DNA from 3 places in the Desulfitobacterium hafniense DCB-2 genome. Region 2 is predicted to be linked to each of the others. Evidence: riboswitches for the same ligand, from Rfam matches in the RefSeq annotation. Region 2 holds a riboswitch; each other region holds the start of a gene.
The links. A riboswitch is a leader RNA that binds a small molecule or an ion and turns the genes downstream of it on or off. The one in region 2 is predicted to bind S-adenosylmethionine.
Positions count from the first base shown of each region.

Region 1: it holds a riboswitch for S-adenosylmethionine, as region 2 does, so the genes downstream of both, DHAF_RS07420 (methionine ABC transporter ATP-binding protein) here and metA (homoserine O-acetyltransferase MetA) in region 2, are expected to answer to the same signal.
Region 3: it holds a riboswitch for S-adenosylmethionine, as region 2 does, so the genes downstream of both, DHAF_RS06940 (homoserine dehydrogenase) here and metA (homoserine O-acetyltransferase MetA) in region 2, are expected to answer to the same signal.

Region 1 is NC_011830.1:1,575,005-1,585,459, reverse strand. It holds gene hisZ (ATP phosphoribosyltransferase regulatory subunit) at 9-1,160, opposite strand; gene DHAF_RS07425 (YerC/YecD family TrpR-related protein) at 1,162-1,503, opposite strand; SAM riboswitch class I at 1,702-1,802, shown strand; gene DHAF_RS07420 (methionine ABC transporter ATP-binding protein) at 1,883-2,905, shown strand; gene DHAF_RS07415 (methionine ABC transporter permease) at 2,898-3,575, shown strand; gene DHAF_RS07410 (MetQ/NlpA family ABC transporter substrate-binding protein) at 3,760-4,605, shown strand; gene DHAF_RS07405 (hypothetical protein) at 4,703-5,122, opposite strand; gene DHAF_RS07400 (hypothetical protein) at 5,331-6,032, shown strand; gene DHAF_RS07395 (MFS transporter) at 6,027-7,382, opposite strand; gene DHAF_RS07390 (manganese catalase family protein) at 7,560-8,114, opposite strand; gene purD (phosphoribosylamine--glycine ligase) at 8,194-9,453, opposite strand; gene DHAF_RS26745 (hypothetical protein) at 9,526-9,948, opposite strand; gene purH (bifunctional phosphoribosylaminoimidazolecarboxamide formyltransferase/IMP cyclohydrolase) at 10,243-10,455, opposite strand, start outside.
Region 2 is NC_011830.1:4,870,031-4,880,485, reverse strand. It holds gene DHAF_RS22880 (amino acid ABC transporter ATP-binding protein) at 13-762, shown strand; gene DHAF_RS22875 (cysteine ABC transporter substrate-binding protein) at 901-1,794, shown strand; SAM riboswitch class I at 2,063-2,169, shown strand; gene metA (homoserine O-acetyltransferase MetA) at 2,280-3,203, shown strand; gene DHAF_RS22865 (HDIG domain-containing metalloprotein) at 3,238-3,840, shown strand; gene serC (3-phosphoserine/phosphohydroxythreonine transaminase) at 4,336-5,424, shown strand; gene DHAF_RS22855 (phosphoglycerate dehydrogenase) at 5,543-6,706, shown strand; gene DHAF_RS22850 (DUF1015 domain-containing protein) at 6,802-8,037, shown strand; gene DHAF_RS25945 (hypothetical protein) at 8,588-8,761, shown strand; gene DHAF_RS22845 (DUF1847 domain-containing protein) at 8,885-9,541, shown strand; gene DHAF_RS22840 (PucR family transcriptional regulator) at 9,758-10,455, shown strand, end outside.
Region 3 is NC_011830.1:1,484,178-1,494,632, forward strand. It holds gene DHAF_RS06890 (hypothetical protein) at 1-34, shown strand, start outside; gene DHAF_RS06895 (GNAT family N-acetyltransferase) at 113-640, shown strand; gene DHAF_RS06900 (hypothetical protein) at 662-874, shown strand; gene DHAF_RS06905 (ribosomal maturation YjgA family protein) at 986-1,369, shown strand; gene DHAF_RS06910 (TetR/AcrR family transcriptional regulator) at 1,442-2,086, shown strand; gene DHAF_RS06915 (MFS transporter) at 2,185-3,408, shown strand; gene DHAF_RS06920 (YczE/YyaS/YitT family protein) at 3,524-4,192, shown strand; gene DHAF_RS06925 (trans-sulfuration enzyme family protein) at 4,198-5,334, opposite strand; SAM riboswitch class I at 5,444-5,542, opposite strand; gene DHAF_RS06930 (hypothetical protein) at 5,791-6,147, shown strand; gene larE (ATP-dependent sacrificial sulfur transferase LarE) at 6,198-7,001, shown strand; SAM riboswitch class I at 7,111-7,212, shown strand; gene DHAF_RS06940 (homoserine dehydrogenase) at 7,319-8,347, shown strand; gene DHAF_RS06945 (DUF4652 domain-containing protein) at 8,695-9,399, shown strand; gene DHAF_RS06950 (Tex family protein) at 9,568-10,455, shown strand, end outside.

The DNA.
Region 1 (10,455 bases), 2.0 Mb from region 2:
GTCTTTAATCACCTTACGCACACTATTTCCTTAATTCCTTTACGGTCGGCTGATGCTACAGCTTGTTCCCGAGTCAGAGGTTCCAGACACATCTCCACTCGTTTCCCCGTTTGGCGGAGTTTCCGAGCTTCGGCGATCACTTGGGAAACATCACTGCCGCAGACAAAAACCTCCGGGCTTTCAGCATTGGAGCAGGCCATTTGTTCGATGATCGCCTTGAGATTGATCGCAAAACCAGTGGCCGGGACATCCTCCCCAAATTCACCGTACAGAGCGTCATAGCGCCCTCCCTCAACAACGGGGAAACCCACTCCGGGAACATAGCCTTCAAAGACCGCCCCCGTATAATAGCTGAAGCCGCGCAGAATACCCAAATCCAGAGACACATAATCCTGGACTCCGAAATCCTTTAAGTACCGATAGACCTGCCTCAGGGCAGCCACCGCTTCCAGCAGGGAAGGCCGCCGGCTCCACTCCAGAACCTGATCCAGCATATCCTCTTGGCCGTGAAGATGGGGAAGCTTTAAAAGAACGTCCTGAACCTTTAATTCAAAACCGTAGTCCTTAACCAACCGCTCAATCCCCACAAAATCCTTGCGGGCCAGCTTCTCCTGATAATGGAGCTGGAATTCCTGAGGAACCCCCAACTCGGCCATAATACCGGTAAAGATCCCCATATGTCCCAAATTGATTTGAAAGTCCATGCCGCCGATTTGGCGGAGAGCTTCAATCGCTAAGGCGACCACTTCGGCATCCGCCGCAGGAGAGGCCGAGCCAATCAGCTCCACTCCCACCTGCCTGAATTCTTGTTTATGAGATTTAGAATAGCGGAAGACATCTGCTGCGTAACATAAGCGCAAAGGAAAGGTAGTCCCCCGCATCCGGGTGCTGACCATCCGGGCGATGGGAGTGGTTAACTCCGGACGCAGCACCAGGACATGGCCCTGACGATCAAAGAGCTTAAAAAAACTATCCTCTTCCTCTTCGACCGGCTGGATGCATGCCCCATACTCCAAGGTCGGAGTGACAACCTTCTGATAAGCCCATGCTTTGAATAAATCCAGCGCAGAGGCCTCTGCCCGCTCTTGTAAGGCTAACTCATCAGGAAGAAGATCATGCATCCCTTCCGGGATTCTTAAGCCCAGAGAACTTCGCAGCATATTAATCCCCCCCCTTTTCCTTCTCCTCCAGACGCTTCAGGACCATCTGATAACCGTCGGCCCCAAAGTACAGGCACCGCTTAACCCGGCTGATAGTCGCCGTACTGGCACCTGTGGATTGGGCGATGGTGGTATAGGTCACATTCTTCTCCAGAAGTTTGGCCACTTCCAGACGCTGAGCCAAAGACTTAATCTCCGCCACCGTAGCGATATCCTGAAAGAACCTATAGCACTCTTCCCGATCCTTTAATAATAAAATAGCGTCAAAAAGCGCATCCGTTGAGGAATCACGCAGGCGCTGATCAATTCCCTTGAAATCATCGTCTTTATATTCATCCATCATCGATCATCTCCTTATACTTCTATACTTTAATTTATTAAAGTATAGGGCCCTTGTCAATATTCATAGCCTCTCTTCAGAAAATTTGTTTAACCTTCCAGAACTTTCTATTGAAAAAATTACTTGCCAAGACTCTATGCTTTATGTTAATATAGTGTCTATCAAGATTTCGACTGAAACTTGGTACAAAGTTAATAAACACTCTTATCCAGAGTAGGTGGAGGGACTGGCCCGATGAAACCCGGCAACCGACATGAAAATGCACGGTGCTAAATCCTGCAGGAAATACTGGGAGATGAGAGGAAACCCGACTATAACTCTGCGGATTTCCTCGTGGAGTTTTTTGTTATATTCAGTTAGAACCTAACGAGGGGGAACAGCGTTGATTAGAATTGAGAACTTAACAAAGGTTTACACCTCCCGCAAAGAGCAAGTTACAGCCATTGAAGATATCTCCCTGCATATTCCCAAAGGAGCGATTTACGGCATCATCGGTTTAAGCGGTGCCGGTAAAAGCACCCTGGTCCGTTGCATCAATCGCTTGGAAGAGCCCACCGGGGGTAAAATCATCATCGATGGTCAGAATTTAACAGCCATGTCCGCGGCAGAGCTCCGGCAAGCCCGCCAAAAGATCGGCATGATCTTTCAGCACTTCCATCTGCTCCAGTCCCGCACCGTTTTTGATAATATTGCTTTTCCTTTAGAAATTGCCGGTTTTAAAAAACCAGAGATAGCAGAGAGGGTTAAGGAGCTGCTTCCCCTAGTAGGCTTGGAGGATAAGGCCCATGTCTACCCTTCCCAGCTCAGCGGCGGTCAAAAGCAAAGAGTGGGGATTGCCCGTGCGCTGGCCACCAACCCTAAAGTGCTCCTTTGCGATGAGGCCACTTCCGCCCTTGACCCCCAAACCACTTTATCTATCTTGAATCTCTTAAAGGATATCAATCAGCGTTTCGGCTTAACCATTATTATGATTACTCACGAAATGAAAGTGGTTAAAGAGATCTGCACCGATGTGGCCGTCATCCATGAGTCAAAAATCGCTGAACAAGGGCCTGTGGAATCCGTCTTTATTCAACCCCAGTCCAGCGTCGCCAAGGAATTCATCTCCACTGTATTTCCCAATGAACTCCCTGAAGATTTGCTTCGTGAACTGGCCACTCATCCCAATTCTCAGATTGTGCGCATCCAATTCCTGGGTTCACGGGCATCGGACCCCATCATTGCCGACCTTATGAAAGAATGCGAGGTTCGGGCCAATATCCTTTATGGAAGCATCGACCACCTCCGCTCCACTCTCTTTGGCACCTTAACCTTGGAGCTGCAGGGAGATCCCGGACAACTGGCTTTAGCTCATCAATATCTAGCCCAGCGCGAACTCAAAGTGGAGGTGATCCAAAATGTTTGATTTTACCAACCCTCAATACTGGGAAACCATCTATCAACTTCTGGTCCCTGCTACAGGAGAGACCCTATACATGGTTATGGCCTCTACTCTGCTGGCTTATCTTCTTGGTGTTCCTCTGGGGGTCATTCTGGTCATCTCTTCTCCCGATCATATCTCGCCGAATCCTTGGATAGAACGCACCCTCGGCACAGTGATCAACATCTTTCGCTCGGCACCTTTTATCGTTTTGCTTCTGGCTTTGATTCCTGTCACTCAAGCCATCATGGGCACATACATCGGTACCGACGCTGCAATAATCCCTCTGGTCTTTGCCACAGCACCTTTCGTGGCCCGCATGGTGGAGAGTTCGCTTAAAGAAATTCCTTACGGAGTCATTGAAGCGGCCCTATCCATGGGCTCTTCCCCTTGGCAGATTATCCGTAAAGTTCTTTTGCCTGAAGCCAAGGCCTCTCTCATCTTAGGCGCCGCCATCACCACGATCAGCGTCGTCGGCTATACCGCCATGGCGGGGACCATAGGAGCCGGTGGCTTAGGAGACGTGGCTATCCGCTACGGGCATCAACGTTTTCGGACCGACGTGATGATTATGACCGTCATCATTCTCGTGATTATCGTCCAATTGGTTCAACTCTTTGGCACCAAACTGGCTCGCCGGATTAGTAACCACTAAGCATGTTCCAAGCGCTCACTCAAATTCATGGCGGGCGATACCGGTACTCCTGTCAAGTTCTTTGGGGAGGAGGCTTGAGCATATATCTTCTCAAGGGTATCTCACAATGAAGGGTATCTCACAAAAAATGTCTTCATGTGTATCTTCAGAGGAAAAGAAAGAAGAATTTAAGGAGGAAATAAGAATGAAACGTAAACTCTCGACTTTAATTATCGGCTCCGTAGTAGCCCTATCCTTGGTACTTACCGGGTGCGGAAGCACCCCTCAGAAAACCGATACCCCACCCGCCTCCGGTAATGCCAATGAGCCTGTGACGATCAAAGTAGGCGCTACCCCCGTTCCCCATGCCGAAGTGCTTGAATTCGTCAAACCCAAATTAGCAGAACAAGGCATCAATCTGGAAATTGTTGATTTTACGGATTATGCTCTTCCCAACCCAGCCGTTAACGACGGATTACTCGACGCCAACTACTTTCAACACACTCCTTACCTGGATACCTACCTTGCTCAAGGCATGAAGCTGGCGATCATCGGCACTGTGCATATTGAGCCCATGGGCTTCTACTCTGAAAAAGTAACCAAAATCGATGAGCTCAAAGACGGTGATGCTATTGCTATCCCTAACGATCCCTCCAATGGCGGCCGCGCTTTAGCCGTCTTAGAACAAGCCGGATTGATTAAACTTAAAGACGGTGCCGGTGTTACCGCAACAGAATTGGATATCGCTGAGAACCCGAAAAAGCTAAAAATTCAAGCTATTGAGGCTGCTCAGCTCCCCCATGCTCTTACCGACCCCAAAATTGCCGGAGCTGTCATCAACACCAACTACGCTTTAGAAGCCGGCCTCAATCCCACTGAGGATGCCATCGTCCTTGAAGGCAAAGATTCTCCTTATGCCAACATCGTCGTAGCTAAAGAAGATCGCAAAGACGATCCCAACCTCAAAAAATTAGTGGAAGCTTTGAACACCCCAGAAGTTAAGAAGTTTATCGAAGATACCTACAAAGGTGCTGTCGTTCCTGCCTTCTAAGAATTATTACTTCAACTCATAAAGAAAGAGCCGTTCCTCAGCTGAGGGCGGCTTTTCTCATTGCTATGCATTCTATATCTATTTTAATCTTAACGATTTAATCTTTGCTCTTACCCTTGGCTAGATTCACTAGGTATAAATCCTTAATTTCTCGGTCATGTTTACTGGATTCCATTTGTAAAGCCTCAACCTTAGTACCTAAAATCTTAATTTCACTTTTGACTTCCTCATTAAACTGTTTCTGAGTCTCCCGCCAATCATAAAAAAGAATATCCAGCTTCCTACCAAAGTCTTGCTCCATCCTGACCTGAGATTGCCTAAGGACAACTAGATCCGTCTCCATCCTGGTTTGAGATTCCTTCAACCCGGTTACATCTTGCTTTACTTCAGTTAGCTCTGCCTTTATCCCTGCTACATCTTGCTTTACCTCAGTCAGCTCCGTCTTCATGCCAGTTAATTCATTAAGTACTTTTCCAAAATGCTCCAGCATCAAATCCTGAAATTTCTCATTATCCATGAATCCACTTCCTTATTCCTAGGAATGGAATAATTATATCATATCCCCTAAATTAACCCAAGGATAAGTTTCTTTAATGCCTGTACTTACCCCTGCCATGATTACCATATTTTTGATGGCATAGAACGGGTCACTCCTCACACACTATAGACAAATTACCCAGGATGAAGAACTAATCAACATTCTGGAACATGAGGAGAACATCTCTATGAATTCCTTCGATAAGAAAATTCAGACCCGCTTGCGCATGCACCCGGAAATGCTGCGCCACATTCTAACCGAGCCCAATGAGGAGACCCTCACGACCTTGACCCGCTATAAACTATTTGAATCCAAGGGAGCCTATCTCGGCCAACTCCTGCTTTCCCTGCTTCCTCAATGGGAATACCTGGCCTGCGAAGGCAATGCCCATTTAGGGCAAATTATTCGCAACCTGGAAAAGACCCCCATCAGTCCGGTTTCCCAGGAATCCGATTTTCTGCGGGCAAACCTGTTGCGCATCCGCATTCTTGCCGAAACTCCGGGAGTATTCCCTTTCTCTCCCTTCATCATTCAGGAACATCTCCTTAACTTTTTAGAAGGTGCGGATCTGATCGCAGATTTGCCTCAACTGACGGTCATTAACTTCAGCAGGGATGAGCTGAGACCCTTAGCCTCCGAACTGGCGCAATACAGGCTAAGCCCTTTAAGCCGCCGCTATGTGCAGAACCTTTTCCACCAGGAACGTCAGGAAGCCATTCTCGCCAACCTTGCTTATCTATGCAAAAATTATCCTTTGCTGGGTACTTGCCGGCAAGCCTATGCTTTGCTGCTCTCCCTGGACAACATTGAAAACTGGAGCAAACATCCCTTCTGCCTCCGCCTGGTATCCAACCGCTTCTGGGATTACCGCACCAAGGAGATTCTATAGTTCATCCATGGGCCGGCCTTTCGTCTCTTCGCCAAGAATGAGGACATTAAACACAACGAGGATGAGCACTCCGGCAAACATCAGGAAAACCGTTTCCGTAGGCATTTCCGCTCCCAGCATACGGCCTACCACCATAGGTGCTAAGATGCCGCCGATGCGGCCAAACCCGGCGGCCCAACCGGCACCGGTGCCCCGGGCTCTGGTAGGATAAAGCTCAGGAGTATAGGTGTAGAGAATTCCCCAGGCGCCAAGGTTAAAGAAAGACATGAGGGAACCAAAGACCAGAATCATCATTACACTGTTGCCCAGTCCAAAGAAATAAGCGCTGATCGCTGTCCCTAAAACGAAAGCGGCCAAGGTAGGCTTGCGCCCAATGCGATCGACCAGAAATGCCGCGCTGAAATAGCCGGGAATCTGCGCCAAGGTCATAATAATAACATAGCTGAAGCTCTTGGTCAGGGAAAAACCCTTTAAGGCAAGAATAGAGGGCAGCCAGGTAAAAATTCCATAGTAAGAATATACGATTCCAAACCAAAGCAGCCAGAGAAACACCGTTCTGCGCAGGAACTTCCGGGAAAACAATTCCGCTACCGTGACTCGCTTCAGCACCTTAGTCTTGGCCGTCCCCTTCTGGGGCTGCCTGTGTTCACGTTTTGCCTCCTCAGCAGTTCTGCCCGCCTTTACGTCAGGTCCTGCCTCCCCGGCGACCAGGCGGTACACTGCCTCAGCCTCCTGGATTCTTCCCTGTTCCTCAAGAAACCGCGGTGACTCCGGGATGTACTTCCAGAGATAAAAAACGTAAAGAGCCGGAATGGCACCAATGAAGAAAGCAATATGCCAACCATAGTTGGGAATGATCAGATAGGATATAACGGAGGCCAGGAGCCACCCTATAGCCCAGAAGCTCTCCAAAAGGACCAGAAATTTTCCCCGGTGTTTAGCAGGAGTGAACTCACTCACCAAGGTTACCGCAACCGGCAATTGCCCTCCCAAACCAAACCCCACCAGAAAGCGAAAGAACAAAAGGGAGGCATAGCTCCAGGCCAGGCCGCATAATCCGGTAGCCAAAGAATACACCACCAAGGTAAAGGCAAAGACCTTTTTTCTGCCGATTCGATCCGCCACACTCCCGGACAGAATAGCTCCCAAAGCCATTCCTAACAGGCCGACACTCCCGATATTTCCCACCTGTTCCGGTGTTAACCCCCAAGTCTTCATCAACACCGGCAGGACAAAGGAAATAATGCCCGTATCCATGGAATCGAACATCCATCCCAAACCTGCAGAGATAAGGAGTATATAGTGAAATCTCTTAACCGGTAATTTTTCTATTCGTTGTGATATACTCATCTTTATCCTCCTGTGCAAATAGCTGATATTTTTATTAGGCAAATTGCTGATAATTTTATATAGTTTAGCAAATTTTAGTAAAAAAATAAAGAAGCTTGGGGATAAGCTTCTTTTTGCATTTTCAAATTTCCTGCTTTCATGATCTATCACTTATTAAAAGGAGCTGAACTATCTTTCTTACTCTAATACCTGGAGGCTCATTTTATACTCATAGATAATCTCCATATACTGCTCTGACGTCCCCCCTTCAGTCAGAACCTTATAACATCGATAGAGAAGCCTCTGATGAACCCCTTCACGCCGGGCTAAAAAAGTAAGCAGACGTTTCACCCCAGGATCCTGGGTCATGGCTGCATGCTTCTCATACAAAAGGCGTGCTCTCTTTTCCAAAGCAGCGTTTGCTTTCAAAAGTTTATCCGGTTCAGAGTACTGGTTTACATAGGAAAGAGACCAGGGAGTATCCTCATGATCACTTAAGCGAGTAACCTCCCCGCCCAGCTTGGTAATCATTGCCGATAAAGTCTCTAAATGAGCAAGTTCTTCCGCCATGATGAGTCCCAAAAGTTCACGCAAAAAACGGTTGTCTATATTAACCTGATGATTTAAGTACTGAACTGCCTGGGTGAGTTCTCCATCCCTTCCACCATAATGCTCCAGCAATTCTTTAGCCAGGACCGGATCGGGCCTTTCCACATGGATTGGATAAAAGAACCTTTTTCGATAGATGTACACACCCTTCCCCCCTTGAACGTCGTCCTGCCTTCATTATATGAAGATAGGACAACCTAAGGTCACAGGAGGAAAAGCCGAACTAAAGACCTTTTACCCCAATATCTTTCCGATAATGAGCGCCGGGGAAATTTATTTTTTCTACTAAAGCATATCCCAATTGACGGGCCTGGTTAAGATCATCTCCCCAAGCCGTTACCCCCAAGACCCTTCCGCCGGAGCTTTGCAGTTCTCCCCCCTGGGAAAGGGCAGTCCCGGCATGAAAAATCACGCTCTCTTGAGCAGGGACTTCAGGCAAAGTGATCGGAATGCCTTTGGCATAGGCCAGGGGATAGCCCGGTGCGGCCATAACGATACAGAGTGCGGTTTCTTTTTTCCAAGCCAGCTTTAGATTCTCGATCTGTCCTTCCGTACAGGCCCACAGAACCTTGAATAAATCCGATTCCATACGGGCCATCACCACTTGGGTTTCCGGATCACCGAAGCGGACATTAAATTCCAAGGTTTTCGGACCGTCCTTGGTCAGCATCAGCCCGGCAAAAAGAACTCCTTGAAAGGGCATCCCTTTATCCTTCATGACTTGTAAGGTGGGCTGCACGATGGTTCTTAGTGCCTCCTCTTCCAACTCTGGATTCCAGAAAGGCGGGGGGCTATAGGTACCCATGCCGCCGGTATTCAAGCCCAGATCCCCATCCAAAGCCCGTTTATGGTCCTGAACAGGGACTAAGGCAACCGCATGCTCACCATCACAGAGACAGAGCAAGCTCACTTCCTGCCCTTCCAGATATTCTTCAACCAGAAGCAATTTTCCCGATTCGCCTAAAGAGCCGTCCATTAACTCATCCACAGCCGTCAAAGCTGTGTCCAAATCCATGGCCACAATCACACCTTTGCCGGCTGCTAAGCCATCGGCCTTTAAGACGATCGGTGCTCCCATCTGTTTGATATATTCCTTAGCCTGCTCCGGTTCAGAGAATACCCGGCTTTGAGCTGTGGGAACCCCCGCCGCCTCCATGATTTCCTTAGCAAAAGATTTGCTGCCCTCCAGCCGGGCGGCTTCTTGAGTGGGTCCGAAAATCCTCAGTCCTTCTTTTTGGAAAGCGTCTACAATCCCTAAAGTCAAAGGTGCCTCAGGGCCCACAATTGTCAAATCAATGCCTTCTTTTTGGGCAAATTCAAGCAACCCGGGGATATCTGTAGCCGCAATCGCCACATTCCATTCCTGAGTTCCGGCGTTTCCCGGAGCAACGTACAATTTCCCGACCTCCGGGCTTTGGGCTATTTTCCAGGCAAGGGCGTGCTCCCTGCCGCCATTGCCTACTATTAAGACTTTCTTAGCCATGGGGCACCTTCTTTACTATTTGATTTAGACTGCTTCAGGAAAACTCTAAAGCTGATTCTCCAGGATTTTGCTTTACACCGGTCGCTCCATAAGCTGCGCGGACAAAACTAACGCGCAAAGCCCTCCGCTCCGAAAGGACCTGCGCCGCTGAGTCATTCTCTGTGGCGTCGCGGCTTGGGCGAAACCCTCGTCCGGGTTTCGTCCCGCCAAATCGCTCCTGCTCAATGGCGGGTTGGAAACGTCCTGTTTCCAACCTTTCTCCGCTGCGTGCTTTTCGCGAAGTTTTGTTTCCGCTCGCTTAAATTCGCTTCCTACCGTAAAGCAAAATCCTTGGGCTGTTTTTGGAGTTTGAGCGGGCAGGGCGTTGCGGGAAAGGTGGAGTAAGTCGCCTGACTCCCGGCTTAAGTCGCTTTTTCCGTCTTTGCCGACGCCGCTTGGGGCGGCAAGGTCGGCTACCTTAGGAAAGGCTTTGAAGGCAACCCAAGAAATCCTCACAAAAAGTCTCGGGAACCAGGTCCTTAAGGAAAAGCTAAAAGAGACCCGCAAGACGTAGCTTTACGTACAAAAGCGTACGGATTTAGCGGAGGGGCGGTCGGGTCAGCGAAGCTTTCTTAACGTAGCGAAGCCATGGTTCACATCAGGTATTACCCTGAGGTTTGGTGTAGCTGTTAAGAAAGCGAGTAGACCAGCCCCGGAGCTATGGAGTACGCGTTGAGCGTAAAGCTACGCGACCCAGGCAGGAGCCTTTTCACTCTCTGCCAAAACCGCACAGCGACATGACAGCTATACTCAGTGCTTAAAGTGACGGCGGTTCGTAAACACCATAATCAAATTCAAACGGTCAGCCGCTTCGATAACCTCAGCATCTCTGACGGAGCCCCCCGGTTGAACCACAGCCCGCACTCCTGCCTTAGCCGCCTCCTCCAGGGAATCGGGGAATGGGAAAAAAGCATCGGAGGCCAGATAAGCCCCTTGGGCTTTATCCCCCGCCTGTTCTAAAGC
Region 2 (10,455 bases):
AGTGGTGGTTCAATGAGTAGTGAGCAAAGAGAAATTTTATTGGCAATCAAGGATTTGTATAAAGAGTATGGGGGCAAACCCGTTCTTAAGGGGATTGATCTCCAGGTCCCCAGAGGTGAGGTCATTGTGGTTTTAGGGCCCTCCGGATGCGGTAAAAGCACTCTGCTCCGCTGCCTTAACGGTCTTGAACCCATTCAAAAAGGAGATATCCTGCTGTCAGGTCAAAGCCTGATCAGAGGAAAAGTCGATTGGGAGCAGATTCGTCAGCAGATCGGTATGGTTTTTCAAAACTATGATCTTTTTCCCCATATGACGGTGATTGAGAATATTCTCCTGGGGCCTACAAAGGTACAGAACAGGGAGCGCAGCCAAGTCATGGAGCAAGCCAAGGCCCTTTTGGAAAGAGTGGGGTTATTCGATAGAATGGACGCTTGGCCAAGGGAGCTATCCGGAGGCCAGAAGCAGAGAATCGCTATCGTCAGAGCCTTATGCATGAATCCGGAGATCATGCTTTTTGATGAGGTGACAGCATCCCTTGATCCGGAAATGGTCCGGGAAGTTCTTGACGTGATGCTGGGCCTGGCCAAACAGGGAATGACCATGATCATTGTCACTCATGAGATGGGCTTTGCCCAAGCCGTCGCCGACCGGGTCGTTTTCATGGATTCAGGTACTGTTTGTGAAATTGCCGGCCCCCAGGAGTTCTTCAATAACCCACGCACCGAGCGGGCGAAGCAATTTCTTAATATATTTCAATATTAGTGCCGGTGCACCAGGTAGGTGCAGCAATACCGCAGCCTTCCGCAGCGTTCCATAGGTTTTCACAGTGCCGGGCAACCAGAGCCAAAGGAAAGCTATAAAAATATCCCAAAAAGAAGAGAAGAAAGGTTGAGAGAAAAGATGAAAAAGATGATCAGATCCCTGGCCCTCGTTCTGGCCGGAGCGTTGCTCCTGGGCGGACTTGTGGGGTGCGGCCAGACAGGCGGCGACCAAGCCAATAATGCCAACAACGCCAATAAGGCAAACGGTGCCTCCTCAGCAGGCTCCCTGGAAGAAATCAAGCAGCGGGGAACCCTGCGGATTGGGGTGTTCAGTGATAAGCCGCCCTTTGGTTATGTAGACGCCAATGGCCAGAATCAAGGCTTTGATGTGGAAATCGCCAGACGCTTCGCCAAAGACCTTTTAGGGGACGAATCCAAGGTAGAGTTCGTATTGGTGGAGGCTGCCAACAGAGTACCTTATCTGGAATCCAACAAGGTCGACATTATTATGGCTAATTTCACAGTGACAGAAGAAAGAAAGCAAAAAGTGGATTTTGCCAACCCCTATATGAAAGTTGCCCTGGGGATCGTCTCACCTAACGGAGCTTTGATCACCTCTATCGACCAGCTTCAAGGGCAGAAGGTTATTGTCAATAAAGGAACCACGGCTCAGGATTATCTGACCAAAAACCACCCGGATCTGGAACTTCTTAAATATGATCAAAACACGGAAGCCTTTGAAGCCTTAAAAGATGGCCGGGGAGCCGCCTTAGCTCATGACAATACGGAAGTCCTCGCCTGGGCCAAATCCAATCCGGGCTTCACCGTAGGTGTACCTACTTTAGGCAGCACGGATACCATTGCACCGGCAGTAAAGAAGGGCGACACCGAACTCTTAAACTGGATCAATCAGGAGCTGGCAGAGCTCGCTAAAGAAGATTTCATAAAGAAAGCTTATGAAAAAACCCTCCTGCCCGTGTACGGGGACGATGTAAAACCTGAGGAGCTAATTGTCGAAGGCGGGAAGCTTTAAGCTCGGAGTTTAGATAGCTAAATATATATCTAAAGATAATAAGAAGTAAGACGGTTCTCATCCTGCTTTTAGCCGGGGAGAGCCGTCTTCTGTTATGAAAAAGACCTGTAAAGGAGCCGCAAAAGTCTCAGAAAAATGCTGAAAAGCTACGCAACTCGTACAATCCCTCTACAATAATTTTGTTATAGAGCAGATTGACATTAGTGCCAAGATGTAATAATATAGTGCCAATGACGATTTTCATCGTCATCAACTAAATACAGCCCATTTCTTATCAAGAGTGGTGGAGGGACTGGCCCGATGAAACCCAGCAACCGGTATTCGGATGAATACAACGGTGCTAATTCCTGCGATGGAAGCATTGATAGATGAGAGAGGAATTTTTAGCGATACCCTCTTTCTTGGAAAGAGGTTTTCTTTATTTTAAAAAGCAAGTCATGAAGAACGAAGGTCGAAATTTCTAAGTGTAGCGAAGGGAGAATACTATGCCGATCAATGTACCCGATGGCCTGCCTGCAGCAGAAATACTCACCAAAGAGGATGTTTTTATTATGGAAGAGAAGCGTGCCGAACATCAGGACATTCGCCCTCTCAGTATTGTCATTCTCAATCTCATGCCTAATAAGATCATAACCGAAACACAGATTCTCAGACTCTTAGGGAATTCCCCCTTGCAAGTGGATATTACCCTTCTTTACCCGGAAACCCATCGCTCCAAGAATACCCCGGAAGAATACCTCATTAAGTATTATCAGACCTTTGACAGCATCAAAGATCAGAAATTTGACGGCATGATCATTACCGGTGCCCCTATCGAGCAGATGCCCTTTGAAGAGGTTGACTTTTGGCCGGAGCTGCAGAAGATTATGGACTGGAGTAAAGCCAATGTTTTTTCCACCCTGTTCATTTGCTGGGGAGCACAAGCCGGGCTTTATCACTTTTTTGGTGTTCCCAAATATCCCTTGCCGGCCAAAATGTTCGGCGTCTTCCCTCATACCTTAAACCGCAGAGATATCCGTTTGCTCAGAGGTTTTGATGATATCTTTTATGTTCCTCACTCCCGGCATACAGAAGTCAGAAAAGAAGATATCGTCAAGGTGCCGGAGCTGGAGATTCTTTCCGAATCTGAGGAGTCCGGAGTCTATCTCGTCGGGACCAAGGGTGGCCGGCAGATTTTTGTCACAGGTCATTCCGAATACGATCCCTACACCCTGAAAGCGGAATATGATCGGGATATATCCTACGAACTCCCCATCAACGTTCCGCAGAACTACTACCCTGGGGATGATCCCAGGCAGACGCCTGTCGTCAGGTGGAGAGGGCATTCTAATTTACTTTTTGCCAATTGGCTGAATTACTATGTCTATCAGGAAACTCCCTATAACCTTGAAGAACTGGGCAATAGATAAAATACAAATACCACCATAGAAAGAAGGATGTCGGATGCCGGATTATACACGGGATCGAGAGGCTGCTTGGCAGCTTCTCAATGAGTATGTAAAAAGTGAGACCTTACTGCGTCACTCCCTGACAGTGGAAGCGGTGATGCGCCATTTTGCTTCCCTTTATCAGGAAGACCCCGATCTTTGGGGGAATATCGGCTTATTGCATGATATTGATTTCGAGATGTACCCTGACCAACACTGCCGCAAAACCCGGGAGATCCTTACCCCCCAAGGATTGCCGGAAGAATTCATCCGGGCCATTGAAAGCCATGGCTACGGTCTGGTCCATGATGTGGAGCCCCGGGAGAACGTGGAAAAGGTCCTGTTTACCATTGACGAATTGACAGGTCTGGTCTCAGCCACGGCTTTGCTCCGTCCCAGCAAGAGCCTTCACGACCTGACCGCTAAATCTGTCAAAAAGAAATGGAAGCAAAAGAGCTTTGCGGAGAATGTCAACCGGGAAGTGATCGAAGCTGGAGCCAACCGCTTGGGCAAGGATCTGAACGAGATCATCGAAGAGACCATTAAAGGAATGCGCACCGTCGCCGTTGCCATCGGCTTGGAGGGCAATATCGAAGCAGGTGCCGAAGCGGGAAAATAATTATTTTGCTGATAACCCTTGACAAAAAGCTGTGTAATAGATTAGAATCATAACAACGTCAATCTATAATCCAACACGATGAAAGGACGTCCGGCGCCGAATATGTATAGAGAGCTGACGGTTGGTGCAAGTCAGTCATAGAAGCGAAGCGGATTCCATCCTGGAGTGGCCAATGATGAATTGTGACGGGTTCCGCCCGATATCGCGGACATAAGTTGGCCGATTACGGCAACATGGGTGGCAACGCGGGAATAACCTCTCGTCCCTGATTGGGATGAGAGGTTTTATTTATTTTCTGCGCGGCACTGCCCTAGTTCTCCTTAAGGATACTAAGGAGGATAGGGCAGGATTCACTGCCCATTAACCGTAAAGGCTGAAACTTGGGTGGCACCGCGGAATACCCGCCCCAATGACTGGGGTGGGTTTTGTCTATTCTGGACAAACCAATATCTGTAAACGTTCATAAAACATGATAAATAAGGAGGATATTTCAAGATGAAAAGAGTGTACAATTTTTCAGCAGGGCCGGCTGTATTGCCTGAGGAAGTCCTGAGAGAAGCCGCCGAGGAAATGCTGGATTACCAGGGAACAGGCATGTCCGTCATGGAAATGAGCCACCGCTCCAAGACCATTGAAGGCATGATGAACGAGGCTGCTCAGGACTTAAGAGACCTGCTGAAGGTTCCTGATAACTACAAGATCCTCTTCCTCCAGGGCGGGGCCTCCCAACAATTTGCCATGGTTCCCATGAACCTGATGAAGAACCGGGTAGCGGATCACCTGAACACCGGGCAATGGGCCAAGAAAGCTATTTCCGAAGGAAAACTCTACGGCAAAATCAATGTCGTCGCCTCATCAGAAGACCAGAACTACTCCTATATTCCGGATCTTAAGGATTTGAAATTCTCCGAGGAGGCAGACTATGTCTACATCTGCCACAATAATACCATCTTCGGCACCAAGTTTAATGAGCTTCCCGAGGTGGGAGATAAACCTTTAATCGCCGATATGTCTTCCGATTTCCTATCCGAACCCATCGATGTCAGCCAATACGGAATTATTTTTGCCGGAGCTCAGAAGAATGTAGGGCCCGCCGGGGTCGTGATTGTCATTATCCGGGAAGATTTGATTACAGAGGACGTTTTGCCGGGAACTCCCACTATGCTCAAGTATAAAGTCCATCTGGATAACAATTCCGCCTATAATACACCGCCGGTTTATGGAATATACATCTGTGGTAAAGTGTTCAAATGGCTCAAAAAGCTGGGCGGACTGGAAGCTATGCAAAAGATCAACGAGGAAAAAGCCGCCATCCTTTATGATTATCTGGACGCCAGTGCCATGTTTAAAGGAACCGTAGCGAAAAAAGACCGCTCCTTAATGAATGTTCCCTTTGTGACAGGCTCTGAAGAACTGGATGCCAAGTTCATCAAAGAAGCCAAGACCGCAGGCTTTGAGAACCTTAAAGGATACCGCACAGTAGGCGGGATGAGGGCCAGCATTTACAATGCCATGCCCATCCAGGGGGTCAAGGATTTAGTGGAATTCATGAGAAAGTTTGAAGCAGAGAACAAGAAAGGATAAGATGGCAATCCCTGCCGTTGCAGGAGCTGCATTCAATAGATAACAATAATACAGAGTAAAAGAAAAAACAGTAAAGAAAACTAAAACAGTAAAGAAAAATAAAGAGGAGTGTTTTACAATGTTCAAAATCAATTGCCTGAATAATATTTCCCAAGCGGGTTTAAAACTGTTCACCGATCGCTATGTTGACGTGGACCGCTATGAAGATGCCAACGGCGTTCTCGTCCGCAGTACCTCCATGCATGATCTGGAACTGCCCCCTAATATCGAAGCCATTGCCCGGGCCGGGGCCGGAGTCAATAACATCCCCCTTGATAAATGCGCGGAAAAAGGCATCGTTGTCTTCAACACCCCCGGCGCCAATGCCAACGGAGTGAAAGAAATGGTGATCGCCACCATGATTATGGCCGCCCGCAATCTGGTGGGTGGAGTGAATTGGGTGAACTCCTGCCAGACGGATCCTGAAGTAGCCAAACTGGTGGAAAAGAATAAAGCCAAGTTTGCCGGAACAGAGATCAAAGGCAAAAAATTGGGGGTCATCGGTTTAGGCGCTATCGGCATCTTAGTGGCCAATGCCGCCAACAAACTGGAAATGGATGTCTGCGGCTATGATCCTTATATTTCTGTGGAACACGCCTGGAAGCTTTCCAAATATATCAAACCCATTAAAAATACGGAAGAAATCTATCGGGAATGCGACTTTATTACCATCCATGTCCCCTTAACCGATTCCAACCGCGGCATGCTCAATAAACAAGCCTTTGAGCAAATGAAGGACGGCGTAATCATCCTGAATTTCTCCCGGGATACCCTGGTGGATGAAGAGGCCCTGATTGAAGCTCTGAAGACCGGAAAAGTCGCCAAATATGTGACAGACTTCCCCAATCCTAAGGTCTGCGGAGTGGAAGGAGTCATCGCCATTCCCCATCTGGGCGCCTCCACGGCGGAATCCGAAGAAAATTGCGCAGTCATGGCCGTAGAGCAAATCATGAACTACCTTGAGCATGGCAACATCAAGAATTCCGTGAATTTCCCCAATTGCGATATGGGAGTCTGCAACCAAGCCGGACGGATCGCCATCAATCATAAAAATATTCCCAATATGCTGGGCCAATTCACCTCCACCTTAGCCAAAGAAAACGTCAATATCTCTGACCTGATGAACAAAAGCAAAGGCTCCTATGCCTACACCCTCATCGACATCGAAACCCCCGCCGCCCCGGAGATGATCACCAAACTCAAAGAAATCGACGGCGTCCTGAAAGTCCGTGTCATCAAATAGCAGTGAATCAAGGGGACAGGTCCCATTATTCACCTGCACCCCAATGAATCAAGGTACCTGTCCCCTTGATTCATCCATGAAAAGGAGGGAATGTTTTGGCAAGGATTAGACCCTTTCAAGCCATAAGACCCAGGGAAGATGTTGCGGGCAAAGTTGCCGCCCTCCCTTATGATGTTTACAACCGGGAAGAAGCTCTTGAAGAAATCAAAAAGGAACCCCACTCTTTTTTAAAGGTGGATCGTCCGGAGACCCATTTTCCGGAGGATTTCGATCCTTACCATCCTCAGGTCTATGCCAAAGCTGCAGAGGTTCTGCAGGGGATGATTCAAGAAGGGATCTTCATCCGGGAGGCCAAACCCTGCTATTATATTTATGAGCTTACCATGCAGGGAAGAGCCCAAACCGGTTTGGTAGGCTGTGCCGCCATTGACGATTATCTCCAGGATGTGATTAAAAAACACGAATTGACCAGAGAAGATAAAGAGCTGGACCGCATCAATCATGTGGATGTCTGCAGTGCCCAGACAGGCCCCATCTTCTTAGCTTACCGTGCCCAGGCCGGTATCCATGAAGTGATCGAGAGAGTCAAACAGAATACCCCTCTCTATGACTTTGTCGCGGCTGACGGAGTGCGGCATGCAGTCTGGGTGATTGCAGAGGAGCAGGATATAGAGAAGATTGCCGCAGGGTTTGCGGAAATCCAAAGCATCTATATCGCCGATGGCCACCATCGCACCGCCTCCGCCGTTAAAGTAGGGCTGAAACGAAGGGCGGAGAATCCCCATTATACAGGCCAGGAAGAGTTTAACTTCTTCCTCTCCGTGCTCTTTCCTCACGATCAGCTGATGATTCTGGACTATAACCGGGTGGTCAAAGATCTGAATGGCTTAAGTAAGGCGGAGTTCCTGGCAGAGGTTGAAAAATCCTTTGCACTGGAGGAAATAGGGAATACTCCCTATCGGCCTGAGGAGAAAGCCACCTTTGGTATGGTGTTGGAAGGAACCTGGTATAAGCTGAAAGCCCGGGAGGAGATCCGCTCAACGGACCCTGTGGAGGGGCTGGATGTGTCCTTGCTCCAGAATCACCTCTTAACCCCCATTCTGCAGATTAAGGATATCCGCACGGATAAACGCATTGACTTTGTAGGCGGAATCCGGGGCTTGCAGGAACTGGAAAGAAGAACCGGCAGTGATATGAAATGCGGCTTCTCCCTATATCCCACCTCCATACAAGAGCTTTTTGCCGTATCCGATGCCGGGCGGCTGATGCCCCCCAAATCCACATGGTTTGAACCCAAGCTGCGCAGCGGCTTATTTATCCACGAATTGTAAAGTAAAAGAAAGCAAGAAAAAAGGGGTGCAGTGCACCCCTTCTTGCATTTCTTCTCAAACAAGCTATAATTATTAATAGGTGGAAATTAAAAAGTCGCCGTGACCTGAAAGTGTTGGCCCACTTCCAGGCACGAGCAGGTGGCACATCACCTACACGTAACAGTCCAGCTGTCCACGACGACAGTCTTATTATACAACGCTGCCCGTTTCCGCACAAGCAAGGGGCCTGTGCCGCGGGTGGAGCGGGTGTAATGGGATGCCGGCAGGGAGCAGACTGTGCGGCTTCACGCAGCAGAAGATTCAGCCTATTCCTGACCCAGGCAATGGAAAGGAATTGTTCGCATACCGGTTATGCGGACCGCTTTTCTGTTCACAGCCGGTTTTTCCGGTTGAGTGGGGTTGGGTATTTAGGATTCAGCAGATAACGAAGCATAGCGCATGTGTAGGGTGAAAAAAACCTCCCATGCGCTTTTTAATTTCCCCTATCAAAGCAGACGGCAGGACCGGGTCATGACCCGGAGCCTTGCCGCTGCTTGACATAGGGGGATAGATGAAAATGACGGATTATCGCAAGATGTATTTTCAACTGGCGGCTCAAGTCGCCGATGCCGTGGATCTCCTTTTAAAAGCCCAGCAGGAGGGAGAGAAGGAATTCATGGACGGAGAGCCGTATTCCGGACCCAAAGCCATTGCCCTTCAGGATGAAAACCGTGATTCTGAGTAAGGAAGGAGACGTGTCTGAATTTTCCTTGAGTTTTAAGGATTAAGATCATACAATTATAATAAGAAGTAACCGTCATAGTTCCCATGGAGCAAAAGATCGGCAAATGAGAAGGAGAATGGTTCAATGACTCAAGAGGATAAAAAATTGAGCTGCACGGATTGTGCACTTTTAAATTGCCATAAGAAAGATAAGACCTTTCCTCAATTCTGTTTAACAACCCATACCCCCGAAGAAACCATCGAGGGGGTTAATGAGCTGTACCGTAAGGACGACTTCGTGGCCAAACTCTCCAATGCGGCCGCCGAAATCGAAGGGACCTATTATGGCAAACTCACCCGGGTGGAAGAAATCATGGCCTTTGCCAAACGAATCGGGGCGAAAAAGATCGGTATAGCTACCTGTGTGGGACTGATGAGCGAAGCCAGGATCTTTGCCAAAATTCTCAAAGCAAAGGGACTGGAAAGCTACGGTATCATCTGTAAAGTAGGTGCGGTGGACAAAACCCAAGTGGGAGTGCCTGAAGAGCTCAAGGTGAATAAGGGCTGTCATGAGTCCTTATGCAACCCTGTCCTGCAAGCCACTCTTCTCAATGAGGAAAAAACCGATCTCAATGTGATCGTAGGGCTATGTGTGGGCCATGATTCCCTGTTTATCAAATATTCCGAAGCCCCTGTCACCACCTTGATCACCAAAGACAGAGTGTTGGGGCATAATCCGGCGGCAGCTTTATACGCCAGCGGCTTTTACTACAGAAGATTGCTCCAGGAAGGGGACCTATAATAATATTGTTCCCATGAGTGATTTAAACCACATATTAAGTGCGAAAAATTGTGTATCCTAAAGGAGAGGCGACAACTATCTGAGCGTAGTGACCGTCCCTCCTTTTTGCAGTGGTCAAGAGGGAGCTCAGTTTTTACAGTGGAAAATCAAAACTTTAGAATAATTCTAAAATAGTGTATAATAATCTTAAAAGAGAGCTCAGGGAGGAGGAAGGTTATGATGGTCGAAGAATCCTTGCAACTGCAAAACGAACTATTGAATAAGCTGGTTCAAGGTGGTGGTCTTAAAGAGCTTGTCGACAGCGCTGCTCACTTTGTTCAGAGAGAAGTTGTGATCGCCAACACCTCAAACCGGGTTTTGGAATCCACCTTCAGCGAAGGATTCAGTCAAGGAGAATTCTTCGCAGTCTTGCCTCTCCAGCCACCCGTTCCTGGTCGGGTTCAACTCCAGGCCGGGGAGAAAAAGGCAGAGGCTCTGGTTGTTGAGCTTAGTCATGACGCCAAACGCTTGGGCTTTCTGTTTATATGCGATCCGGGAGCCGATGAAGACAACCGGCTCAAAGTGCTGATTCATCAGGCTCGCAATGTCTTTGTTCTGGAACTGCAAAAAAAGGCGGAGCTTTTGGAGAACAGCCGCAACTATCAGGATGCTTTTCTGTTTGATTTGCTCTATGGCAATATAGAAGATAATGCGGATATTATCGCCAGAGGGAAGCTATGGGGCTGGGATTTGAGTCTGCCCCATGTGGTCACAGCTTTTGAGCTGGAGGATTACGAGTCCTATTCTCAGGATCATTATCTTGTCACCACCTTGCATGACATTATTCAATCCGTAGCCCAGTCCCTGGATAAAACGGTGATTCTTATGGAGAAAAACGAAGAAGTCGTCTTAGCCCTGCCTGTTGAAGCCAGAAA
Region 3 (10,455 bases), 1.9 Mb from region 2:
AAAGAGAGAAAGGGATTCAGAATTAGAAGAATGATGGAATGGAAAAACAATAGGATATTGAAGCCGCATAGGGTAGGAATGCAGCAGTAACTTTTGCCAGGAGGGAATAAGAATGGAGTTTTATATTCGACCGATAGAAATTGGTGATGGGAAGGGGATAAATGAATTAAGGCGCATGCCTGGGGTTTTTGAAAATATTTTAGGTATCCCGTCCGAGCAGTTAAAGCGGAATGAGGATTTTATCGCCAATTTAGATGCCAACCAGCATCAATTTGTGGCGGTAGCCAGATCTCAGGATGGTCAGGAAGTGATCATCGGACATGCAGGCTTAACGGTATATCCTAATCAGCGCCTGCGGCATAGTGGGGGCATTGGCATAATGATTCATAAAGACTACCAGAATCAGGGTGTTGGCAGTGCCTTGTTAGGAAGGCTTGTAGATGTTGCGGACAACTGGCTAATGTTGGTTAGGATTGAGTTGACTGTATTCGCAGACAATGCCAGAGCTATACATTTGTATGAAAGGTTTGGCTTTGAAAAAGAAGGAGTAAAGCGCTTGGCGGCAATAAGAAATGGCAAATATGAAGATGAATATCTGATGGCCAGAATAAACAGATCAAATTATAATCCTCAGTCTTAATTTAGCCTAAGGAGGAAAGCGATGCCCGAGTGGTTTAATATATCTTTATGGATTTTTGGGCTGCTTGCGGGAATAGTATTATATACCCTTACCTATAGCAGGAGATATATTGGCTGGGTAAGGGAAAGACTCCCCATGCCCGATGAAAAGATAAAGCTGATGGAAAGAAGCGGAGGAATCATCCTCGCTACGCTTTCCGTACTCAGCTTGTTAAAATTACTTTTAATAGGATAACTTGTAGCTTATGTTTTAATGATGCTTAAACTAGGTTGAGAAAATTAAGTATAATCAAGCTGTGGAGGAGCTATTGAAATTTATTGGTTGTTGTCAAAAGAGGAAATGATTATGGCAATAAAAAGAAATCGATGGGCGTACCTTATCTTGGTTGGAGTAACAATAATGCTTGGCTTAAGCAGCCGGCAGTTTTCAGGGTATTTGCCCGGAGCAATCAATCTCTACTTGGGAGATGCCTTATGGGCACTTATGGTTTTCTTTATATTTTGCTTTATTTTCAGGTCGAAAGGAACCGGCTGGCTTGCTGCAGTAGCGTTGCTTTTCGCTTTTGGAATTGAAATCAGTCAGCTTTATCATGCTCCCTGGATTGATGCTATAAGGCAAACCCGGCTGGGAGGTTTGGTGCTGGGGTATGGCTTTTTGTGGAGGGATTTAGTGGCCTACACCATCGGAGCAGCAGTGGGAGCAGTCATAGACAGGCAGATAAACTCTTAGCTGCCTTGACATCTACGTAGCAACCTGCTATGATACATACCAAAAGTATGTAATAAAAAACGGGGTATCACAATGGCACGCAATAAGTATCCTGAAGTAACGATAAACCGCATTCTCGATACAGCTATGAAATTGTTCATGTCCAAAGGATATGAGCATACGACGATCCAGGATATCATCGATGGATTGGGAGATTTGAGCAAGGGCGCTATTTATCATCACTTCAATTCAAAAGAAGAAATCATGGATGCGGTGAATAAAAGATTAGCTGAGCAGGGGATAGCCGATATAAAAACAATTGCTCACGAGCGCAGTCTATCCGGGTTGGATAAACTTTGCAAGATGCTTGTGTTTTCTATCCAATCGGCCCAACACGAGGCTCTCGATCAGACCGTACCGCCGTTTCTTAGAAATCCTCAGTTATTGGCTCTTCATATGCGTGATACTATGGGCTCCGCAGCCGACCTGCTTACAGGTGTTATTGAGGAAGGTATTAGAGACGGTTCTATTCATACAGCTCAACCCCGTCAGCTTGCCCAGATGATTCTCTTGTTTTTTAACGTTTGGTTTAACCCGTGGATGTATTCCTGGACTCCCAATGAGTTAAAGGATATCATTTCCTTTGCAAGAAATGTATTTGAAGAAATAGGGGTCCCTATAGTTACAGAAGAGGTTCTTCAATCCATTGGCGAACTCCATTCGCTTTCCCAAAAATAGAAGTAGCTATTCTTTACAAATGGCTTGTAGAGAATAGCTAATATTTTGAAAACATACATACCAAACGTCGGTATATTTTAAAAAGAGGAGATGTGAGGATGAGTATTGATTCAAGCAATGGAAAACAGCCATGGAAGAGAAACTTTTTTACGATAACTATCGGTCAAACAATTTCTATAGTTGGAAGTTCAGCGGTACAGTTTACGTTAATTTGGTGGATTGCCAGCAATACCTCTTCACCACTTATGTTGGCTATGGCAGGGTTGTTTGCTTTTTTGCCGCAATTATTGCTTGGACCTTTTGCTGGGGTCTGGGTAGATCGCTTAAAACGAAAAACTGTAATTATCTGTGCCGATCTTTTTATAGGGATGGTAGCCGCTGTTTATGCACTGATCCTTATCGTTGTGAATCCGCCCTTTTGGTCGGCGTGTGCTGTCCTCGGAATTCGAGCCATTGGCAGTGTTTTTCATACTCCGGCGATTCAATCGGTGATACCGTTGCTGGTTCCGGAAAAAGAGCTTGTTCGGGTGAATGGGTGGAGTCAATTTGCTCAGACGGGTGCTTTGATGCTGGGGCCGGTTTTGGGGGCGGCATTGTATGCAATTTTTCCACTCCCTATCGTACTATTATCGGATTTAGTAGGAGCATTGCTGGCAAGCATCGCTGTGGCAGCGGTCAAAATCCCTGAGTTAAAAAAAGAAAAACAGCTTGCCCCAAATTTTCGAAAAGAAATGCACGAGGGAGTGGCTGTTTTTCAGAGAGATAAAAAACTGTGTATCGTTACCTTAGCAGCTGCACTTTCTATGGTTTTTTATATGCCGCTTTCTTCGTTCTTTGCCCTGATGGCCAGTGACTATTTTAAAGCAAGCGCTTGGCATGCCAGTATAGTCCAATTTGGCTATTCGGGGGGAATGATGTTGTGTGCTTTGCTGATCGGAGCCTATGGCCGGATCAAAAAGAAGTTGTTCGTGGTGCATATTGGACTTCTGGGACTAGGGCTTACTGCTTTTTTCTGTGGTTTACTTCCTCAGAATGAGAGCGCTTTCTGGCTCTTTGCAGCATTATGCACGTTTATGGGAGCAAGCGGAAACCTCTATAATATCCCCTACATAGCCTATATGCAGGAGAAAATCCCTCGTGAGGTACAAGGGCGTGCTTTTTCTATCATGAGCAGCTTCATGTCGGCAACGATGCCGCTGGGACTTTTAATCGCGGGACCAGTGGCTGAAATTTACGGGGTGAAATTCTGGTTTTATCTAACGGGCATAGCGTTTTTTATCATTACAAGCATTAGCTTTCTTTTGGTTGTCTCCCAGCCCTAATACCGTTTTATGAGTAAGATATTCTTAGAAATAAAATAAAGGTTTGGAAATGTGCTCAATAAAATGTTACACTTATTAGATAATCGATCAGGAGATATTGAGGAGAAGTGCGGATATGAGTTTATGGAAAAGGCTTGTGTATTTATTTTTAGGCACTTTTTTATTATCCGTGGGAATTGTGATGACCATGAAAGCCAATTTAGGCTATGCTCCTTGGGATGTGTTCCATCGGGGGACTGCCGATACTGTGGGCATGACGATTGGCAATGTTTCTATAGTGGCCAGTTTGGTGATCTCTATCATCGTTGTGTTGCTTGGAGAGAAGCTGGGTTTTGGCACTATCTTTAATATATTTGCCATTGGAATTTATATCGACTTATTATTGCCTTTAAAACTAATCCCTGAGATGCAGAGTTTTATTCCAGGGATGGTTATGCTCATTCTTGGCTTATTCCTTTGCGCCTTTAGTTCCTATCTCTACATTGCCTCTGGTTTTGGAGCAGGCCCAAGGGATAGTCTGATGGTGGCTTTAGAGAGAAAGACTAAATTATCTATAGGGCTTTGCCGTGGGATTATTGAAGTAACGGTGTGCTTGATAGGCTGGATTTTTGGCGGACCCGTAGGAATTGGTACAGTTATTTCCGCATTTGGAATAGGGATCTGCGTACAGATGGTCTTTGCTTGGGTGAAATTTGATGCGACCTCGGTTAAACATGAGACCATTGATGAAACGGTAAAGAATCTGAAGGGGTTTTATAAGAAATCCGTTGGCGAAGATGCCTAAAGCATCTATTTTAAAGCTTGTTCTAAATCGCCAATGAGATCCTCGGCGGCTTCAATACCCAGTGATAACCGGAGAAGACAATCGTCCACCCCAAGCCTTGTCCTTACTTCGTGAGGGATATCGGCATGGGTTTGGGTAGCGGGATAAGTGATTAGAGATTCTACACCACCAAGGCTTTCCGCATAGGAGATAATTTTGAGGGATTTTAATATCTCGGGGATTAAGCTGGGACTTTTTACCCGGAAAGATAGCATAGCACCGAAGCCCCGGGCTTGTTCAAGCTGAGTTGCATAGCCGGGATGATGCTTAAGTCCGGGATAACAGACCGCGGTGACAAGGGGATGCGTCTCCAGCCATTGTGCAATCTGGAGGGCATTTTCTTCTTGTGCTCTCATGCGCAGGGCCAAGGTTTTCAATCCCCGGATAATTAGCCAGGAATCTTGGGGGCCCAATGTAGCGCCGAGAGAGTTCTGCAAACGTCCAAAGCGAGCTGCAAGCTCTTCTCCTTGAACCACGACGAGGCCCGCCACGACATCATTATGGCCGCCAAGATATTTGGTGCCACTATGAATAACAATGTCTGCTCCCAAGTTCAGTGGTTTTTGCAAATAGGGTGTAAGAAAAGTATTGTCCACTATATTTAAGAGACCGTGCTTCTGGCACAAGGAAGCGATCCCCTTTAGGTCGGCAATCTTCATTAGAGGGTTGGTAGGTGTTTCGGTGAAGATGGCTTTTGTGTGGGGGCGGATCTCTTTTGCGATGGTGTCGAGATCACTGGAATCAACAAAAGTGACTTGGAGGCCAAAGCGGCTGAAGACCTCCTCAAGGATACGGTAGGTTCCTCCATAGAGATCTTCGGTGACGAGAAGATGCTCGCCCTGAGAGAATAAGGAGAGGATGGTAGTGATGGCACCCATGCCTGAGGAAAAAGCAAACCCTTTGGTACCCTCTTCCAGGCTTGCCATAGCATCTTCTAAAGCTTGGCGGGTGGGATTGCCGGTTCGTGAGTAATCAAAGCCTGTGCTTTGGCCGAAGCCGGGGTGAGCAAAGGTAGATGAATGGTAAACAGGAAAGCTGATCGCCCCGTAAGGATCCCGGCGATTGCCGATCTGAGCCAGTTCGGTTAAAATATTCATTTTCATTCCTCCTCGTATGAACACATTGGCAAAGGTTATTCATGTTGTTGAGCCTCAAAGAAGATTCGAACTAACAAAAACGACCTCCAAAGAGGTCGTGAACTGTTTCCACGTCCTCTTATCTTCGAACCTGATGGTTCTCTGGATTTAGCACCTCACATATGTAGGTTGCCGGGCTTCATGGGGCCAGTCCCTCCGCCTCTCTTGATAAGAGCTTTGACATAAGTCCATATTTAATTCGCTTTAAGCCTGCTAAGATGTTTATAATATTATATTATTCCTATGGGCTTTGCAAGTGAATTTTTTATGTCCTAAATATACTTCATTCTGAAAAGAGGAAAATTCTATGCTTTTTGAGAATACCTTAGTTAAGCGGAGCTAAGCAGGAATCCAGCCTTGAACTGTTTACACTGGGAACAAGATTGGTGAGTAACTGATTTATTTAACTCGCGGAGGGGAGCTATGACAATAGAGGGAATCCTTGTATATTCGATATTACTTTTCATTATTATATTTCTTGCCGTAAGGCTGGCTATACAGCCATTGATCAAAAACGCCAATAACGTTGCGGTTAATGAGGAAGGCGAGTTAAGCTTGGTTAAGTTGCAAGCTATCGGTGTGCTGGATAATCATGAGTTAGAAGAAGTCATACAGTTTTACAATCAAAAGAAGGTTTCAAGTAAAAAGATGAAAGAATTAGAACGCTATACGAAAGTGCTTTCGGAATTAGTCAGGCAAGGAATCTTGACTCAAGAGGAATATTCTCGAAAAATGGAGAAACTGAGAAACTACTATTTTAGCGATAATTCTAAAGCATAATCGATTGAAGCGTGAAAGTTAATTAAGCTTGAGTAATCTGGAGGTAAATCATGCAGGCAAAGCTGAATCACTTAAAGCAAATTATCAAAGAAATGGAAGCGGTTGTGGTGGCTTTTTCGGGTGGGGTGGACAGCACCTTTCTCTTAAAAGTAGCTCATGAAACCTTGGGGGATCACTGTCTTGCTGTCATCGGTGCTTCGGAAACTATGCCTTCAGCCGATTATAACAATGCTTTGCAGCAGGCCAAAGAGTTTGGGGCAAAGTTTTTGGTCATCGAAACTGAAGAAATGGGCAAAGAGGAGTTTGTAAAGAACCCCCAGAATCGTTGTTTTCATTGTAAAAATGAGCTGTTTACAAAGCTGTTAGGCATTGCCCAAGAGAAGAAGATCAATTGGGTTCTTGACGGGAGCAATGCCGACGATCTTAAGGATTACCGCCCCGGCATGCAGGCAGCCAGAGCTTTGGGGATCAGGAGTCCGCTGCAGGAAGCGGGCTTAAGCAAAGAAGAGATTCGTCAATTGTCCAAGAAGATGGGACTTTCAACTTGGGATAAGCCCTCCAGCCCTTGTCTATCTTCTCGCTTTCCCTACGGAGAGGAGATCACGATCGAAAAGCTTCGGCGCGTAGAGCAAGCGGAAGCTTTACTTAAAGAACTGGGATTTACAAATTTAAGAGTGCGTTATCATCAGGATATGGCCCGATTGGAAATTCCTAAAAAGGATTTTTTAAAACTTATGGAATTGGACCACGATACTATTGTCAAGCCCCTCAAGGAATTAGGGTTTACCTATGTTACTCTGGATTTAGAGGGTTTTCGAAGCGGCAGTCTAAACGAAGGAATACAAATTCTGTAGCACTGCTTCAGAGTTCTATAGTGAAGGGATTACATTATTCTGTAATATATCAATCTGCTCTATTGACATTACTTTGTTTACTGTCATATAATAATTAAAAATTGAATACTTCTCATCCAGAGTGGTGGAGGGACTGGCCCGATGAAACCCGGCAACCGGCCTATATGGCAGTGGTGCTAATTCCAGCAGGATTATTCCTGGAAGATGAGCAAAATATGACACATAAGCTCTTCCTGGAATAGGGAAGGGCTTTTTATATGCTCTTGCCATAATATTGCAGGCAACGTCAAGGACCGATGAAGGGGAGGAACAAAGAGATGAAGGAAAATACAGTGAAGATTGGTCTATTAGGGTGTGGGAATGTGGGCCAAGGGGTGATAAAAGGAATACTGCTCCATTCAAACAAGATTCTTCGCAAACTGGGGGCCACATTGGTTGTAAGCAAGGCCCTTGTTCAAGATATAAGTAAAGAGCGGGCGATTGAGGGTGTTGTTCTAACCCAGAAACCCCAGGATATTCTCGATGACCCGGAGATTGAGGTAGTAGTGGAAGTTATGGGTGGTGAGCATCCCACTTATTCCTTTATCAAAGAGGCGCTGGCTAAAGGAAAGCATGTAGTGACAGCCAATAAGCTCTTACTGGCTCTTCATGGCGCGGAGTTGCAAGAAATAGCCCAGCGTAAAGGAATTTGCCTGCTTTATGAAGGGAGCGTCTTAGGAGGGATTCCGATCCTTAGAACCATTCAATATGGGCTGGCCGGAGACCAGGTGAAGAAAATTTGTGGCATTTTAAATGGGACCACTAATTATATTCTGACTCAAATGGCGGAGTCTGGAAAAGGCTATGAGGAGGCATTGCGCGAAGCGCAAGAGGCTGGTTATGCGGAAAGTGATCCGACTATGGATGTAACCGGTTTGGACGCGGCGTGTAAACTTGTTATTCTCTGCCGGGAATGCTTTGAGCTGAATATTCCTCTTGAAGAGGTGGAGATTAATGGAATCCAAGGGCTGACGCCGGAAGAGGTCGCAGAGCAAAAAGAACAGGGGCGGGTGCCTAAATTAGTTGCCGAGGCAGCCATCATTGAGCACTCTTCGTCAGAGCCGGAAAAAAGACGGGAAGGAATTAGGGCTAAAGTGAGTGTGCAGTGGTTATCAGGGGAAGCAATTCTCAGTCACGTCTCCGGTGTGGATAATGGCTTATCACTGGAAACGCAGTTGGTGGGTGATCTTTTTTGGAAGGGGCCTGGCGCTGGTGGATTGGCCACAGGGGGAGCCGTTTTGTCCGATATTGTTGAGATCGCGAAGAAAGTAGTTGTAGAGCGCAGGATAGGAAATGCTGCTCGTTAAGTAAAGCAGGCTCAATGTTGAGTTTCTTAAAATGTATAATGGAATTAAAGCGAACTGGTTCAGGCCGGTTCGCTTTTTGATGATTTCCTTTTTATCGGCACGATTCCTAAAGCAATTTGGCATATCCTTGCTAAAAGAAGGATTGAGAAACAGCAACAGAGAATCAATTCTAAGAATATGGTAAATAATGGTATGGTGTAATTCGATTAGAAACAGATTAAGGAGGGAGCGTTATCAAGAAACGAAGAATTATTCGCGGCACCCTTTTTTTCCTGGGGGTGGTATTCTGTATCTTGTTCTTGAATTTTGATATCTTTCCTTTAAGTGCTTCTTTTAGGGAGCCCGGTGTGGAGGAACCGACTTATTCGGCAATGCTGGTCACCGATCCCGAACAAACGCCGCAGCAAAGAATCCAACAGCAAAGAGCCAATTATGCTGCTTATGTTAAGAAAGTAAAGACCGCGGCAGCTAACCCAAGTGAAACTGATCGGGGAGCAGTGAAGGAAGAGACTCCGCAACCGGTAACTACCGAGCAAACAGGGCAGCTTTTTCGTGTGACTACCAATCCCTATGTCCCGGCCTTTATTCTCCAAGGAAATTATGTGGTTCATGGCAGTTCGCCCAATAAGCAATTTACAGCTTATATCTACCCGGATGAATGGGAAACCATTGGAGATATTTATATCAAAGATAATGTAAGCAATCGTTGGACTCGGCTGCAGATCAATCAGGAGAACCGGATAAAAATGTGGAATTCTTTTGCACCTGAAGGAAAATATACTCCGAAAAAGAAGATCTTATGGCTTAATGATCAAGAGTTTATTACCATTATCGGCTTGGCCTATGGGACGATTGCCAAGGGTGGAGAGCTGGTAAAGGTTACACCGGCCACTGGTGAAGCGGAAACACTTTATCCGGCATATCAAAAGCTCAACCAAGAAGTTATTGATTTTGAACAGGTGGAAGAAGAGCTGATTATCACTATAGATCACTTAGATGCCAATGGGTTCTGTCTGGAAAAGGAGGAGATGAGAGTTCCCCTGTTTGATTGAGATACATCATCTCAGCAGGATATTGTTTATAAAAGAAATCACTTCCTCTCAGGATAGTTTTAAGCAGGTCTCTAGTGGGCTTGCTTTTCACTTTCCCTATCTTTCTTTAACTTTTTGGGAAAAGAATGGTATAATAAAAAATTGAGAACTATCAGGAGGGATTATCCTTTGGAATTTGCGGAAAGTATCGCGCAAGAACTTAGCTTGCGTGCCCATCAGGTCAAAGAAGCCATTCAACTCTTGGATGCGGGGAATACCATTCCTTTTATTGCACGTTATCGTAAGGAAGCCACCGGAGAGTTGGATGAGAACGCCCTGCGCAGTATCGTAGAGCGTTTGGAATATCTAAGGAACTTAAAGCAACGGAAAAGCGAAGTCCTGCGGTTGATTGAAGAGCAAGGCAAACTCACAGATGAGTTAGCAGAGCAGATTCAGAACGCTTCAATTCTCCAAGAGGTGGAAGACCTCTATCGGCCCTACAAACAGAAAAGGCGTACACGGGCTACTATAGCTAAGGAGAAGGGACTTGAACCCTTAGCTCTATGGATATTGGAGCAATATCCCAAGGCCCAGCCTTTAGAGGAAGCTCAAAAGTATATTAACCCTGAACTGGGTGTCGAAACCTCAGAAGAAGCAATCTCTGGGGCTTCGGATATTCTTGCGGAAATGATTTCTGATGATGCCGCCATGCGCAAGAGAATCCGGGAAGCAACCTTTCGTTTTGGCGATATTGCAGCTTCGGCCAAAAAGGCTGAGGAACGCTCTCCTTATGAGATGTACTATGATTACCGGGAACCTGTGAAAAAGCTGCCCCCTCACCGTATCCTGGCTCTCAATCGCGGTGAGAAGGAAGAGGTTCTCAGCGTTAAAGTGGATGTTCCTACAGAGCGTATGCTTGCTCTGCTCGAGCAGGCTTATGTGAAGCATGGACCCGCAGCGGAGATTGTTCGTAATGCTGCAGATGATTCTTATAAACGTTTAATAGCCCCTTCTATTGAGAGGGAAATCCGGGGAGCTCTGACTGAGAAGGCGGAGGAGCAAGCCATCAAGGTTTTT